2 regions of the Clostridium sp. CS1-1 genome follow, and region 2 is predicted to be linked to the other one. Evidence: riboswitches for the same ligand, from Rfam matches in the RefSeq annotation. Region 2 holds a riboswitch; the other holds the start of a gene.
The links. Region 2 has a riboswitch for lysine ahead of lysA (diaminopimelate decarboxylase). Riboswitches for the same ligand answer to the same signal wherever they lie in the genome.
Positions count from the first base shown of each region.

Region 1: linked by a shared signal. The riboswitch ahead of AC0N0V_RS22045 (aspartate kinase) and the one ahead of lysA (diaminopimelate decarboxylase) in region 2 are both predicted to bind lysine.

Region 1 is NZ_CM148680.1:4,659,974-4,667,843, forward strand. It holds gene AC0N0V_RS22035 (glycoside hydrolase family 94 protein) at 1-622, opposite strand, end outside; gene lysA (diaminopimelate decarboxylase) at 890-2,188, opposite strand; gene AC0N0V_RS22045 (aspartate kinase) at 2,211-3,413, opposite strand; lysine riboswitch at 3,510-3,684, opposite strand; gene AC0N0V_RS22050 (M18 family aminopeptidase) at 3,796-5,097, opposite strand; gene AC0N0V_RS22055 (PRK06851 family protein) at 5,434-6,546, shown strand; gene hydE ([FeFe] hydrogenase H-cluster radical SAM maturase HydE) at 6,692-7,735, opposite strand.
Region 2 is NZ_CM148680.1:2,244,173-2,252,042, forward strand. It holds gene AC0N0V_RS10570 (galactose ABC transporter substrate-binding protein) at 1-5, shown strand, start outside; gene AC0N0V_RS10575 (methyl-accepting chemotaxis protein) at 85-1,791, shown strand; gene AC0N0V_RS10580 (aspartate-semialdehyde dehydrogenase) at 1,909-2,901, opposite strand; gene AC0N0V_RS10585 (aspartate kinase) at 3,053-4,258, opposite strand; gene lysA (diaminopimelate decarboxylase) at 4,286-5,584, opposite strand; lysine riboswitch at 5,725-5,893, opposite strand; lysine riboswitch at 5,992-6,170, opposite strand; gene ribH (6,7-dimethyl-8-ribityllumazine synthase) at 6,561-7,022, opposite strand; gene AC0N0V_RS10600 (bifunctional 3,4-dihydroxy-2-butanone-4-phosphate synthase/GTP cyclohydrolase II) at 7,024-7,870, opposite strand, start outside.

The sequences.
Region 1 (7,870 bases), 2.4 Mb from region 2:
CTTTTTGAGTTAATGCAATCTTTTGTGTTATCTTACTTATATTCTGAATTAAAGCTATCTTAAGCATTATAGGGAAAGCCCACAACTCACCACTTGTCAGTATAGTAGTTCTTTGATATGCATTTATAAATGCTTCTATAGTCTCTTCATTTACTCTCCCATCAGTATGAGATATCAGTTCTACAGCTATGTAGTAAATTCTAGGATATCCTTTCATTATGCCCTTACTTAAAACAGGGAGCTCTTTATAATATGCTTGTGGCATATTATTTTTTATATTTTTATATTCTCTTTGAATTAGATAGAGATTATCTAATAACCATTCAGCTGCTTGAATTACATCCCTATTATTTTTAAATTCCTTTTCTATCTGATCATGGCCTTGTAATATCTTTTTATAACTAGCATCTAAGCTTTCAATTAATTTCTTTCTACAGTTGGTTTTTCTTATAACTGATGAATAATTAGATATTTCATAAGCGTGTTTTAGTAGTTCCTCCTTACTTGCGTTTACACTTGGAATATCATCCATTATATTTTCTTCTTTTGTTTCTCCTTTATTAGAAACTACGTAAAAGCTTACCGTTACAATAGCTATAGCTAGAACTATAATGTAAAGCATAAAAATCCATCCTTTCATGAAAAAACAATTCGTGCTTAGATTATTATTCCCAAAAGTATCGAAAGTATGAATTTAAATTTAGTTAAGAAATTATCTGGAAATATACTTCTGATGAAAGGTCTAGTCCAAAATCTTCAAATAAAAAATAAACACTATTAAAACTTATTAAATTAATAAATTTTAATAGTGCTCTTTTTACATGTAATAAAGCTATAAGAGTCCATGTTGTATCTAGATTTTAAATCCTGCCTCTTTTCTTGTTAGTTATTATAAAGATAACTCGTTTTCAACAATCTCCTCGAAGGTTTGTCGCCTACAAATAAGTTTTTCTTCTCCATCTTTAACCATGACTACTGCTGGTCTTGGTATCTTATTATAATTGCTAGACATGGAATAACCATATGCTCCCGTAGTAAGAACTGCTAAAATATCCCCACTTTTAGCTTGTGAAATTTCTACATCATTCAGTAGTATATCCCCAGATTCACAACACTTACCAGATATGGTTACTACCTCCCTGGAGGTGCTTTCTACCTTACTTGCCAATATACATTCATATTCAGCATTGTATAGTGCAGGTCTAATATTGTCTGTCATCCCTCCGTCTACCGCTACATATTTTTTTATATCTGGTATTTCCTTAATTGACCCGATTGTATAAAGAGTTGTTCCAGCACTACCAATAATAGACCTACCAGGCTCTATAACAAGACAGGGAAGTTCTATCCCTAGATTTTTTGCTGTATTTTCCGCTGTTTCTAACATTACCTGACAAAAATCTTCTATCTTTCTTGGGGTATCTCCACTTTTGTAATATATACCAAACCCACCGCCAAGATCCAGCTCCTTAACCTCATAATTCGTTTCATCTTTAATATTCTTAACTATAGATAACATAATTTTTACCTCATCCTCGTAAGGTTTTGTATCGAAGATTTGTGATCCTATGTGGCAGTGTAATCCAATAAACTCAATATTTGAAAGTGCAATTGCTTTTCTTACTGCATCTATAGTTTTATTATTTAACATGGTAAAACCAAACTTTGAATCTATTTGCCCTGTCTTTATATATTCATGAGTATGAGCTTCTATTCCCGGAGTTATTCTTAAAAGAATTTTTTGAACCTTACTATTTTCTTTTGCTATTGAATTTATTTTTTCAATTTCATACAAGTTATCAACGACAAATATTCCAACGCCAAGTTTTATTCCCATTTTTATTTCTTCTACAGTTTTGTTGTTCCCATGAAAATACACATTCTCCATAGGAAAACCACTTTTCCAAGCAGTATAGAGTTCTCCTCCCGAAACAACATCAAGACATAAACCTTCACTATTTATTAGTTGACACATAGCTAGTGTTAAAAATGCTTTTCCAGCATAGGCTACTTTATTCTTAGTATTTTCGCCTTTAAAAGCTTTATAGTATCTCCTACACTGACTTCTTACTAAATCTTCGTCAATTACGTATAGAGGAGTTCCAAACTTTCTTGATAAATCCATTGTATTTACCCCACCAATATGCAGAGTATTATCTTTAATTTCCATAGTCCCAACTAGTTTCATACTGGTTTTCCTCCTAAAATGTTTATAAATTGAATTCCTTTGCTACTATATTTATAGATCTTAATTTATCTTCTTGTTTAATTGTGCATGTTATTCTTATTTCTGAGGTAGTTATCATTTTTACCTCTATATTATTTTCTCTAAACAATTTAAACATTCTAGCTGTTACACCAGACGTTGTTTTCATTCCAATTCCAACTATTGAAAATTTAGTTACATTCTCATCTATTGCAATTTTTTCTCTATCCGGATAGTATTCTCTAACAATTTCTAAGCACTCATGCAAGTCAGCCTTCGGTATTGTAAATGATAAATTAACTTTACTATTTATCGGTGCTGTCTGACTTATCATATCTATGTTAATTCTCTTGCTAGCTACACTCTCAAATAAACTAGCAATTATATTTATATCATTCTCTATATCCCTTATTGTTATAGCTACGTCTTCGTCACTTGTTGCAAGTCCTGTTACTGGTTTACTTTCCATATTCATGTTACTTACCCCCTTAATAACTGTACCCTTAATATCACTATTACTTAATCCAACATATATTGGAATGCTATACTTCTGCCCTAATTCCACTGATCTTGAGTGCATAACCTGTGCACCAAGACTTGAGAGCTCGAGCATTTCTTCATAATCTATTTGATCTAATTTCTTTGCTTCTTTGTATTTTCTTGGATCTACGCTGTATATTCCATCTACATCAGTATATATTTCACAGATACCCCTTAGCTTAACCGCTATTGCTACTGCAGTAGTATCTGAACCGCCTCTTCCGAGAGTAGTTATGTCTCCACCTTCATTTATTCCCTGAAACCCTGCTACTATGACAATTTTTCCTTCTGATAAGCTCTTTTTTATATTGTTACCATCTATGTCATCTATTAGAGATTTGCCATATTGTCCGCTAGTTTTAATTCCTATTTGATAGGCTGTATAGCTAACAGCATCATAACCTAAGCTTTTAATTGCCATGGCAAGTAATGCAGAAGACATCATCTCACCTGTAGAAAGCAAAGCATCTAACTCCCTCTTATCGGGTTTGCTTGTGATTTGATTTGCAAGTCCTATAAGTTCATCTGTAGTATCACCCATTGCTGATACCACTACGACAAGTTCATCACCTTTCTTCATTCTCTTTACTACAGTGCTTGCAACATTCTTTATTTTGTCTATAGTCCCTACGGAACTTCCACCATACTTTTGTACCACAACTGCCATAATACCACTCCTTAAACTCCTTTATCTTAAGAAACGTCCACCTAAAAAATAAATGCAGCAAAGGAACACCTCTGCTGCATTATAAATACAACTTTGTGACCTTGTAGCTCTCCACGTTCACAGATGAACATGACAGCCTTACATATATTATATGCAAAGCCAGAAAATAGTTTCGCCAAATTATTTTCTTCGGCTGCAATCCCTTTCCTTATTTCTCATTATCCGCCGACTAAAAATAAGTACTCCTAATTCCAGCACCTCTACCCTAGGTAGGTTTCTTTATTAAATTGTACTTAGTTTATCATAAATATTTATACATTTCAAACACTATTTGTAATATTTTAAAATATATAACTTTTCAAACATGCTTATCCTTGAAAGCCTAAAGCTTATAGAACTCCTTAAATGATTCTTCTGTATATATATAATCCTTAACTCCACCTAATTCCCTTATAGAATGCATTGAAAATATCGCAATTCCCATATCTACCGAGTTAATATTTACATGACTTGAAGATATAGGCCCAATGGTAGAACCACCCTTTTCATCTGAGCGATTAACAAATATTTGAACAGGAACTCCTGCCTTTTCACATATACTCTTATAAACAGCACTTGATACACTATCTGATGTATAACTCTGGCTTGCACTCACTTTTATAATTGGGCCTCTATTTATTATAGGTCTATTTACTGGATCAGACTTTTCCCCATAATTTGGATGTAATGCATGACCTAAATCACTAGATATCATAAATGATTTTGCAAGTGCTCTATAATATTCTTCCTTACCTTTGCCAAGACTTATTAGAATTCTTTCTAATACTGATGATAAGAAAGGTGAATTCGCTCCCTGTTTTGTTGTGCTTCCCACTTCCTCATTATCAAAACAAATAGCTATATTTGTAGCGTTACCCGCTTCAGTTTCTGTTAATGCACTTATTCCTGCGTATACCATTGATAAGTCATCTAATCTTCCGCTAGAAATAAATTCATTATTTAGTCCTATAACCTTTCCTTTTTCGAATTCGTAAAGAAATAAATCAAAATCTAATATATCCTTCTCGTTTACGCTTAATTCTCTAGCTATTGTCTTTATAAGATATTGTCCTTTTTCAAACTCCTCATTTACTAGCGAAAGTAATGGAAGTATATCCTTTTGTTTATTTAATTCTACACCAGAGTTTACATTTCTGTTCATATGTATAGCTAGGTTAGGTATCACTAATATAGGTTTTTTTATATTTATAAGCCTTATTTCGGGATAAAGTGGATTTTCACTTTTCAAAGTTACTCTTCCTGCTAAAGACAATGGTCTATCTAACCATGTATTTATTATAGGACCTCCATAGACTTCTGTGTTTAATTTTACATACGCCCCCTCAACTTCCATGTCTGGATTTGGTTTTACTCTAAATCCTGGTGAATCAGTATGCGCACCTACTATTCTAAAGCCTTCTTTTTCTATTTCTCCCTTTCCTACTACAAAAGCTATAATTGCAGATTCATTTTTTGTTAAAAAATACTTTTCTCCCTTTTTTAGCTTCCAGCTGTCTTCTTCTCTAAGTTCATTGAATCCGGCATTTAAAAGCACTTGTTTTGAACTATCAACGGCATGGAATGCTGTAGGACTTTCATAAATAAAATCTATAAGTTCCTGCGCTTTCTTTAATTCATTGTTCATTTCTATTCCTCCAATATATAATATTTTTTGAATTTAATGTAGCCTACTATGTAATTTAACATCATAATTATACCAAAATATATATTTTGGTATAGGTCTTATTTAACTTTTATAAAATAACAACTCAATTTATAATAGTTTTTTATGATATCTAGTATCCTTAATATTAGGAATACCCCTAATTATTTAGTATATTTAAATTGTAAATTTTAATGCCATAGAGCACGTACTATTATAGGTTAACTAGTTATCTTCTAAATATATTTAAATATATGGAGCAAAACACTCAACCATTGCATATTATATACTGATTGTAATAAATAGGAGTGTGTATTTATGAAAGGTAAGGTTAGAAACTTCTTTCCAGGTGGTAATACTTCTCTAGGCTTTTATTCTTTCTATGATTACATTATAAGTCAGGAATCAGCAAGAAGGAAAATTTGTATTAAGGGTGGCCCAGGTACTGGAAAATCATCTCTTATGAAAAATATCGGCGCATTTTTTAATGATAAGGGATATGATGTTGAATACCATCATTGTTCCTCTGATAATAACTCTTTAGATGGTGTAGTTATTAAGGGGCTAAATATAGCTATATTAGACGGGACAGCTCCCCACATTGTTGATCCTAAAAACCCAGGTGCAGTTGACGAAGTACTAAATATGGGTGCGCATTGGAATGAAGAAGGTTTTAAGAAGTATAGGCAAAATATAATTCAAACTAATAAAGAGATTGGTGAAACCTTCCAAAGGGCTTATAAGTTTATAGGTGCTGCAAAACTTATACACGAAGATTGGTCTAATTATAATAAACGTGCATTAGATTATTCAAAGTTATCCGTTTTAGAAGAAGACTTAAAATACAAAATATTATCCGATTATGAAGTTACAGGTTTGGGTACTGAAAGACATCTTTTTGCTACTGCTTTTACACCTAATGGCATAGTGACCTTTATAGAAAATATACATCAAGACTGTGAAAAAATATACGTTTTGAATGGTGGACCAGGTACTGGAAAGACACAGATTCTTAAATTCCTCTTACTTGAAGCTTTAAAAAGGGGATTTTTCGTTGAGGTATATCATGACCCTCTTATTCCTTCACGAATTGAGCATATTATTATTCCTGATTTAAAAACCGCAGTTATTACCTCAAATGAGATAAATAATAAAAAATTTAATGGTACACAAATATTTATGGATAACCTTATTAATTATGCACTCATAGACAAGGATGAATTACAAAAAGATAGAGAAACCTTCTATAACTTATTAAACAAGGGGTTATCTATTATATCCTCTGCAAAAAAACTTCATGATAACCTTGAAACTTATTTTATAGAAAATATGTATTTTAAAGAAATAGATAAAACCTATCAAGCAGTACTTTCCAAGTTGTTAAAATATGAAGAAGACTATAATGAAGAAAATAAATTATCCTCTAATTAAGTATTAACAATATATTTTTGCTTTATAATTTGGAAATAAAGAATTCTAATTCTCTAACCATTTAAAAGTTATTATATTAATTAACTCCCGCCTATGTTTACGCGGGAGTTTCAATATCTTATTAATAATTTAACGCTACTCTACATTATATACTGAGTTCCTTTTTTCTAAAACCTTTCGATTCTGAAACCTTTCTACCTATACCCGTAATTTTCCCTGTAATACATCCTCTACAATGAGCAGGAGTATCTCCTGTACATATTTTCCCTGGATAAAGAGCATATAATTTCCTGTACTCTCCTTCTGTTACATTTGGCATAACTACATTTGCTCCACTTTGAAGAGCGATTACTCGTCCATTTTTATTTAAACTCTCCATTGCCGTTGTTGCAGGAATATTTATGTCTGGCATTAGAAGCCTAGTTACAGCCATAACTTTTAAGCTAGTTATAAATTCGCCTCCTTTAGCCTCCTTCAAAGGAGTATCCTCATTTGGTATAAATGGTCCTATTCCTATCATGTCAGCTTCCAATTCCTTGAAAAATAATATATCCTCTGCTAAAGACTCTATAGTTTGTCCAGGTAGCCCTACTAGGCAACCAGTCCCAACTTCGTATCCTAGTTTTCTCAAATCATTAAGGCACCTTATTCTCTCTTCATGACTCATACCTGGATCCATATCCTCATATAACTTCTTATTTGTTGTTTCTATCCTTATTAAATATCTATCTGCTCCAGCTTCCTTATAAGCTTTATATTCATCTATGCTCTTTTCTCCTATACTTATTGTAAGCGCCACATCTAACTTCTTAATTTCTGATATTATGTATTTCATTTTATCTACTGTATAGTACTCATCTTCACCAGATTGCATAACTATAGTTTTATATCCATACTCTACCGCTTTTCGAGCCAATTCTATTATCTCATTTGGCTCTAATCTATATCTTTTAACATTTCCATTTGAAGCCCTAAGACCACAATACAAACAATTCCTCTTGCATATATTGGAAAATTCGATAAGGCCTCTTAGATGTACTTCATCCCCTACGTATTTTTTTCTAACCCTGTCAGCTGCTTGAAAAAGTTCTTCATTGCAATTATTTTCTTGGAGAATAGTAATTATTTCATCCTTTGATAAGTTATGAGTTTCCTCAGCCTTTTTAATTAAACTTAAAACCTTATTCATAAGTAACCTCACGATTCCTTTCTTATACTTTTATTGTTCACATATATTTTACACCAATTATTAACACTTATCTATAAAATAAAAAAGCCTTCATAAGCTGAAAGCTTTTTTATTTTATAAAGTCAGCTCTGTATT
Region 2 (7,870 bases):
AATAAAAAATATTATGTGTAATTGTTAAGTATTCTGTCATTTAATTTAATTATAAATAACTATAGGAGTAATGGAGGAAGTATTGTGATAAAAAACACTAAAGTTCAGACTAAAATTTTTATTGGATTTGGTATTATTTTAATTATGATGTTTGTCACTACAATTGGTGCTTTCTATAACTTTAATCGCATTGAAACATCAACTAAGAAGGTTTCCAATAATGTGATTCCCATAGATCATATTGTTTCTAAAATTAGTAGTGAGTTAGTTAATGAGGAAACCGGAGTACGTGGTTATATTGCAAGTAACGGAGATGAACGATATTTAGAATCATACAAGGCAAGTCAAGAAAGCATAACAAATAATCTAAAGGATGTAAAGAAATATTATTTCATTAGTGAAGATTTAGCAAGTATTGTTGAAAATGAAGCTATCCCTAATATTCAAGTAATAAATAATTACTTTCAGATTCAAATAGATCTTGTAAAGTCAGGTAAAATTGAAACAGCACGTGACAGACTGGAAGATGGTAGAGTATACATGAATACTTATAAGCACGTGCTTAAGAAAATGGATTTAGAAATAGATACTATAACTAATGACACTTGGCTTGAAAATAAAGAAGCAAGTTCACAGGCAAAGTTGATAATGAGTATCATATTCTTGATAAGTATAGTGGCCAGTATTATTGTTGCAATAGTAATTTCACAAGGTATAGTACATAGACTTTATAAATGTGTGGCCACTCTACAAGAAATTGCCACAGGTAACCTGGTGATTGAACCTTTAGAAATACCAGAAAAGGATGAAATTGGACAATTAGGTGACTCCATTAATGTAATGATAGATAACTTAAAAAGTATAGTACGATCAGTACTAAATGCATCAGAGCAAGTGGCCGCATCCTCTGAGGAATTATATAGCAATTCGGAGCAGTCAACTAAAGCTGTAAGCCATGTGACTAACACAATTACTGAAGTATCTAGTGGGGCAGAAAGTCAATCTAAGGCATCAGGTGAAGCTTCATATGCAGTTGAACAAATTTCTGCTGGAGTACAACAGGTATCACTTAATTCGATTAACGCAGTTACTGTTGCTAGTCAAGCATCAGCTGCAGCTAAAGATGGTAGCAACGCTATTTTAGAGGCTATAAATCAAATGACAGCCATTAAAAATTCTACAAAACTTGTAGACGATGCTATTAAAAAGCTAAATGAAAACTCAAATGAGATTGGACAAATTGTAGATGCCATTTCATCTATTGCAAGACAAACAAATTTACTTGCCTTAAATGCTGCCATTGAGGCTGCTCATGCAGGTGATCAGGGAAAAGGTTTTGCAATTGTTGCTCAAGAAGTTCGTGAACTCGCTGAGCAATCTAGTGATGCTACTCAAAAAATTACAAAACTCATTAGACAAGTCAATAATGACACTAAATCAGCGGTTATTGCTATGAATAATGGCGTAAAAGATGTAAATATTGGAACACAAGTAGTAAACGACGCTGGCAAAGCGTTTGGTCAAATATTAAAGCTTGTGGATGAGGTTTCTTTACAAATCGAAAATACTTCTGAAACTTTACAACAGTTTGCAAGTGGTAGTCAACAGATTGTTGTATCCGTTGATGTTATTGATACTATTTCTAAAGAAACCTCTACCCAAATGCAAACAGTTTCTGCGGAGACTGAAGAATTATATGCATCTATGGAAGAAATAACATCTTCTTCTCAAAATCTATCAGATTTAGCACAGGAACTTCAAAATACAGTGAATCAGTTTAAAATGTCTTAATAATAATTTAATCAAATAAAAAAACATTAAGGAATAGAAGTTGATGGTTTCTTCTCTTCCTTAATGTTTTTTCATTTTTATGTATGGAGTTAAAATCCATAAACTATTTTGGAAATTTTAAAGATTTTTAAGCAATAATTCTGCGATTTGAACAGTATTTGTTGCTGCACCTTTTCTTATATTGTCAGCAACTACCCACAAATTAAGCCCATTGTCAACACTAAAGTCTCTTCTTATTCTTCCAACGTAAACTTCATCAGTTCCTTCAGCATTTATAGCCATAGGATAAACATTGTTTTTTACATCATCTTGTACGATGATTCCATCCGCATTTCCTAGGAGTCTGTAAACTTCCTCTAATTCAAATGGCTTTTCAAACTCTAAATTGATAGAGATGCTATGGCCATGTCTAACAGGAACTCTAACTGTAGTTGCAGTAATTTTAAGATCATAATCACCTAGTATCTTTTTAGTCTCTTCTATCATTTTTATTTCTTCTTTTGTATATCCATTTTCCATAAATACATCAATATGTGGAAGACAATTATAGGCAATTTGGTGAGGATATTTTTTAGCTTCAATCCCCTGTATACCATTTTCTAAATCCATTACGCCGCCCACTCCTGAGCCAGATACAGCCTGATAAGTTGAGTAGATTATTCTTTTTATTTTGAATGCATCATGCAATACTTTAAGAGGAACAACAGATTGAATTGTAGAACAATTAGGGTTTGCTATTATTCCGTTGTTCCAATTTACATCTTCAGGATTTACTTCAGGTACAACTAGTGGAATATCCTTATCCATTCTCCAAGCGCTGCTATTATCCACTACAATTACTCCGTCTTCTTTTGCAATAGGAGCAAATTTTTTACTAATATCTCCACCAGCAGAAAATAAAGCTATATCCATATCTCTTTTGAATGAGTCTTCAGTTAGTTCCTCAACAACATACTCCTTACCCATGAATTCTACTTTGTTTCCTGCAGACTTTTTTGATGAGAAAAGGTATAAATTATTAATGGGAAAGTTTCTTTCCTCTAATACCTTTAAAAATGTTCTTCCTACCATACCAGTTGCACCAACTATGCCTATATTTGCTTTTCTCATTTTTAACACCTCGTATAATATATTTTATTTACTAGTTAACTGCTATTGGTCCTCCAAACTCTAGAAATGAAAGATTAAAGTGGCACTATATTTTTAGATTAGTTTAACCAATCACCAGTTAAAGACAGGTCCCATCTGATTTTATTTTAATTTACAGATTTAATTCCTTTGCTAAAACAGTTACTGCTTTTTGTTTATCCTTTGCATCTATAGTATAGGATATACTTATTTCAGAAGTAGTTACTTGTTTGAACTCAATATCATTATCTGAGAAGATGTTAAATATCTCAGATGCAACTCCTGATTGTTTCATCATACCTATTCCTACAACAGATATTTTTGTTATGTTTGAATCTTTAGATACTTCAATACCCTCAATTACTTCTTTAAGTTCCCTAGCTATTTCATCAATAGCATGTACATCTTCTTTAGATGTAGTAAAAGAAACATTTACGTATCCATGAAATGGGGCTGTTTGGCTTATCATATCTACATTCACGTTATGTTTTGCCAATCTATCAAATACAATTGCTATATTCTTAGAATTGTGCAAAACATTATTTACTGTAACCATTAAAACATCATCGCTAATTGAAAGACCTGTTATTGTTTTTCCTTCCATTGTTTCATCATACTCCTTTATATAAGTTCCTTTTTTATTTTCATGGCTTGATGCTACATAAATAGGAATATTATATTTACATCCTATTTCAACTGCCCTTGTTTCCATAACACCAGCTCCTAAGCTTGCCATCTCCATCATTTCCTCATAGCTTATAACATCTAATTTCTTTGCATTTGGCCAAATCCTTGGGTCAACACTATAGATTCCTTCTACATCTGTATATATTTCACAAGTACAATTAAGCTTTGCAGCCAAAGCAACGGCTGTTGTATCTGATCCTCCTCTACCTAAGGTGGTTATATCTCCATTTTCGTTTATACCTTGGAAACCAGCAACAACAACTATTTTGCCTTCATCTAGATAGTTCTTAACATTTTCAATATCTATATCTGAAATACGATTTCTTGTATGAATTCCTTCTGTTTTAATTCCAGCCTGAAATCCTGTTAATGATACTGAATCAAATCCATATTCATGAAATACCATAGATAATAAAGCAATTGATACCTGCTCACCAGTAGATACTAGCATGTCCATTTCTCTTTTGTTTGGATTGTCTGATATCTCCTTAGCTAACCCAATAAGTTGGTCCGTAGTTTTGCCCATAGCTGAAACTACCACTACAACGTTATCCCCTTTCTTCCTTCTCTCTATTACCTTTTTTGCAACAGCTTTTATTTTATCTATAGTTCCTACAGATGTTCCCCCATATTTTTGTACTATTGTAGCCATCTAAACTACCTCCTTCATTAAATCAATCTAAAATATATCATTTTTTATAATATCTTCATAAGTTTCTCTTTTAACGGCTAACTTTGTCTGTCCATCTTTAACAAACACGACTGCTGGTTTAGGTATTCTGTTATAGTTACTAGCCATGCTATAGTTATAAGCTCCTGTAGTTAGAACTGCTAGTATATCTCCCCTTTGAACTGTTGGAAGTTCAATATCTTTTATTATTACATCACCAGATTCGCAACACTTTCCTGCTATAGTATACATTGCTTTATTTTCAGAATAAAAGTTATTCGCAACCAACGCCTCATATTTAGCATCATAAAGAGCTGTTCTTGGGTTGTCTGTCATACCTCCGTCTACAAAAATATATTCTTTACCACCATAAGTCTTTTTGGTTCCTCCTATTTCATAAAGGGTAGTCCCCGCATTAGCAATTATTGATCTACCTGGTTCTATCATAACTTTTGATATATTTAAATTTAACTTTTCTGATTCTTCCTTAAGTATTAAAAGCATATTTTTAAGGCACCTTTTTAGCTGGACTGGTTCATCACCTTCAGAATAATATACTCCAAAGCCTCCACCTAAATTTAATTCTTCGGTAATAAATCCATATTTGCTTTTCATTTCATCTAAAAAATTAAGCATTGCTGATACACCTGAGTAAAATGATGCTTCCTCAAAAATTTGTGAGCCAATATGACAGTGGAAGCCTTTTAAGTTAACTGTCTCACTATTTTGAAATCTATTTATTACTTCACCAATATCCTCACTAAATATTGATTCTCCAAACTTGGAATCGTTCTTTGAAGTTTGAATATACTCATGAGTATGAGCATCAATACCCGGATTTACTCTTAGCAATACATCTACTTTTCTCTCAAGACCCTCACATAGATACTCAATTAGTTCTAATTCTTGTCTGTTATCCACTACTATCCTTCCTATTTGTGATTCAATTGCTAAGGCTAATTCATGTTTTGTTTTGTTATTTCCATGCATATAGATTTTGTTTGTCGGAAATTCTGCCTTTAAAGCTGTGTAAAGTTCTCCTCCTGATACAACATCCAAGGACAATCCTTCCTCCTTGATAAGCTTACAAATGGCTATATTTAAGAATGCTTTAGATGCATATATAACTTCAGTATCGATACCTTCCATTTGAAAATTTCCTTTAAAGGTTCTACAAGTATTTCTCACTAGATCTTCATCTACTACATATAAAGGAGTTCCATATTCCCTTACTAAATTAGTTGTATCAACATTACCTATTTCTAAATGTCCTTCATTGTTTATATTCATAGTTCCAAATAACTTCATCTTTTTCTCCTCTTTCTATTTAAAATTAAATTTCCGAATACTTATATAAATCAAATCTTCTATATTTTTAAAAAAGCAAAAAAACAATCACGAGCAAAAGGTACTCATGATTGTTTCATATAACATCGCCTTTTGCCCCAATATGATAAGCACTCCTTCAGAAGATTGGGCAATCTCCTGAAGACAGTACTATACTTGTTAAGCATAGTCCCAATACATAAACAGAACTCTTTTATGTATTTCGGCAGTTAACCCTTTCCTACATATAAATATGTAGTACTAATGGTAACCGCGGCCTCTGTATCATATCGTTTATATTAAATTTTTTTCATTTTTAAGTAAATAAAAAACAGTTATGAGCAAAAGGTACTCATAACTGTTATATTTAATAACAGAACCTTTTGCCCCAATGTGATAAGCACGCCTTTAGAAAATTGGGCAATTTTCTGAAGACAGTACTATACTTATTCAGTATAATCCCAATACATAAAATTTAATTTATATATTTCGGCGGGTGACCCTTTTGTGTATATTTATCCAAAAATTATACAGTACTCATGACAACCGCGACCTCTATACCACACTGTTTATACATATATTCGTTTTTTTATTCATACTTACTATATTTAGAAGTGTATCAGATTAAAGTAATATAGTCAACTACTTTTTTCATTTAAGTATAAGTTTTAATATTTTAACTTTAAAGCATATAGATAAATCAATTTCATTTTAGACTTATACATAGGGATATATTAGTAATTCTGAAGCACATTTAAATACTTTTTTATGAGTCTTGGCGCAGAATTTGAGAAAAGATTAGAAGATTTGATTGTCTGAGCGTGAGCGAGTTATCAAAGCTTCTTAGCTTTTCTCAAATTCGAGCCTTAGACGAATTAAAAGTATTTATAGTGCAAAAGAATTGCTAATATATCCCGGCATATAAGTCGAGCTCTATATTTGGTTATCTATAAAAATCCTATACTTGTTTTAATAAGTTAGCCATTTCAATTGCTGTAACTGCAGCATCGTATCCCTTATTTCCAGCTTTTGTACCTGCTCTTTCAATAGCCTGTTCAATAGTATCAGTAGTTAATACACCAAAAATAACTGGAACTCCTGTTTCTAGAGACACACTTGCAACTCCTTTTGATACTTCGGAGGATACATAATCAAAGTGAGGCGTTGCTCCTCTTATTACAGCTCCTAAACATATTACTCCATCATATTTTTTTGTATTTACCATTTTCTTTGCTACTAGTGGCATTTCGAAAGCGCCTGGTACCCATGCAATTTCAATATTCTCTTCTTCTACACCATGACGTTTAAATGCATCAATAGCGCCAGTTAAAAGTTTTCCGCCTATAAACTCATTAAATCTTCCTACCACTATACCAAATTTTAATCCTTGTGCTACTAAACTTCCTTCATAAATTTTCATCTTATTGTTCCTCCCCAAAATTTAATATATGACCTAATTTTTCTTTTTTTGTTTTTAAATAATCCTCATTTCTCTCATTATGATTCATTTGAATTGGTACTCTATTTAAAATCTCTATTCCATAACCAGAAAGACCGGCAATTTTTCTAGGATTATTCGTCATTAAATTTACCTTTTTTACTCCAATATCGACTAACATTTGTGCTGCTGCACCATAATCTCTCATATCCGCTTTAAATCCTAAAGCCAAATTTGCTTCAACTGTATCCATCCCTTGGTCTTGAAGAGCATAGGCTTTCAATTTATTAATTAGTCCAATTCCTCGTCCTTCTTGACGCATATATAGAATAATTCCTCTTCCTGCTTCGTTAACTCTCTCCATAGCAGCAGCAAATTGTTCTCCGCAATCGCATCGTAGAGAACCAAAAGCATCCCCTGTAAGACACTCAGAATGAACTCTTACTAAAACAGGTTCTTCACCAGAAACATCTCCTTTAACTAAAGCTACATGATGCTCACCATTTAGTGTATTTATATAGCCTATTACTTTAAAATCTCCGTATTTTGTAGGCATCTTAGCCTCAGTTGCTCTTTCTATAAAAACTTCATGTCTTTTACGGTAAGCGATTAAATCTGCAATGGTAACTATCTTCAAATTGTGTTTTTTTACATATTCTATAAGTTCAGGAGTTCTTGCCATAGTTCCATCTTCACTCATAATTTCACAAATTACTCCTGCTGGATAAAGTCCTGCAAGTCTTGGCAAATCTACGGCTGCTTCTGTATGTCCTGCCCTTTCTAAAACTCCACCTTTTTTAGCTTCTAGAGGAAAAATGTGTCCTGGTCTT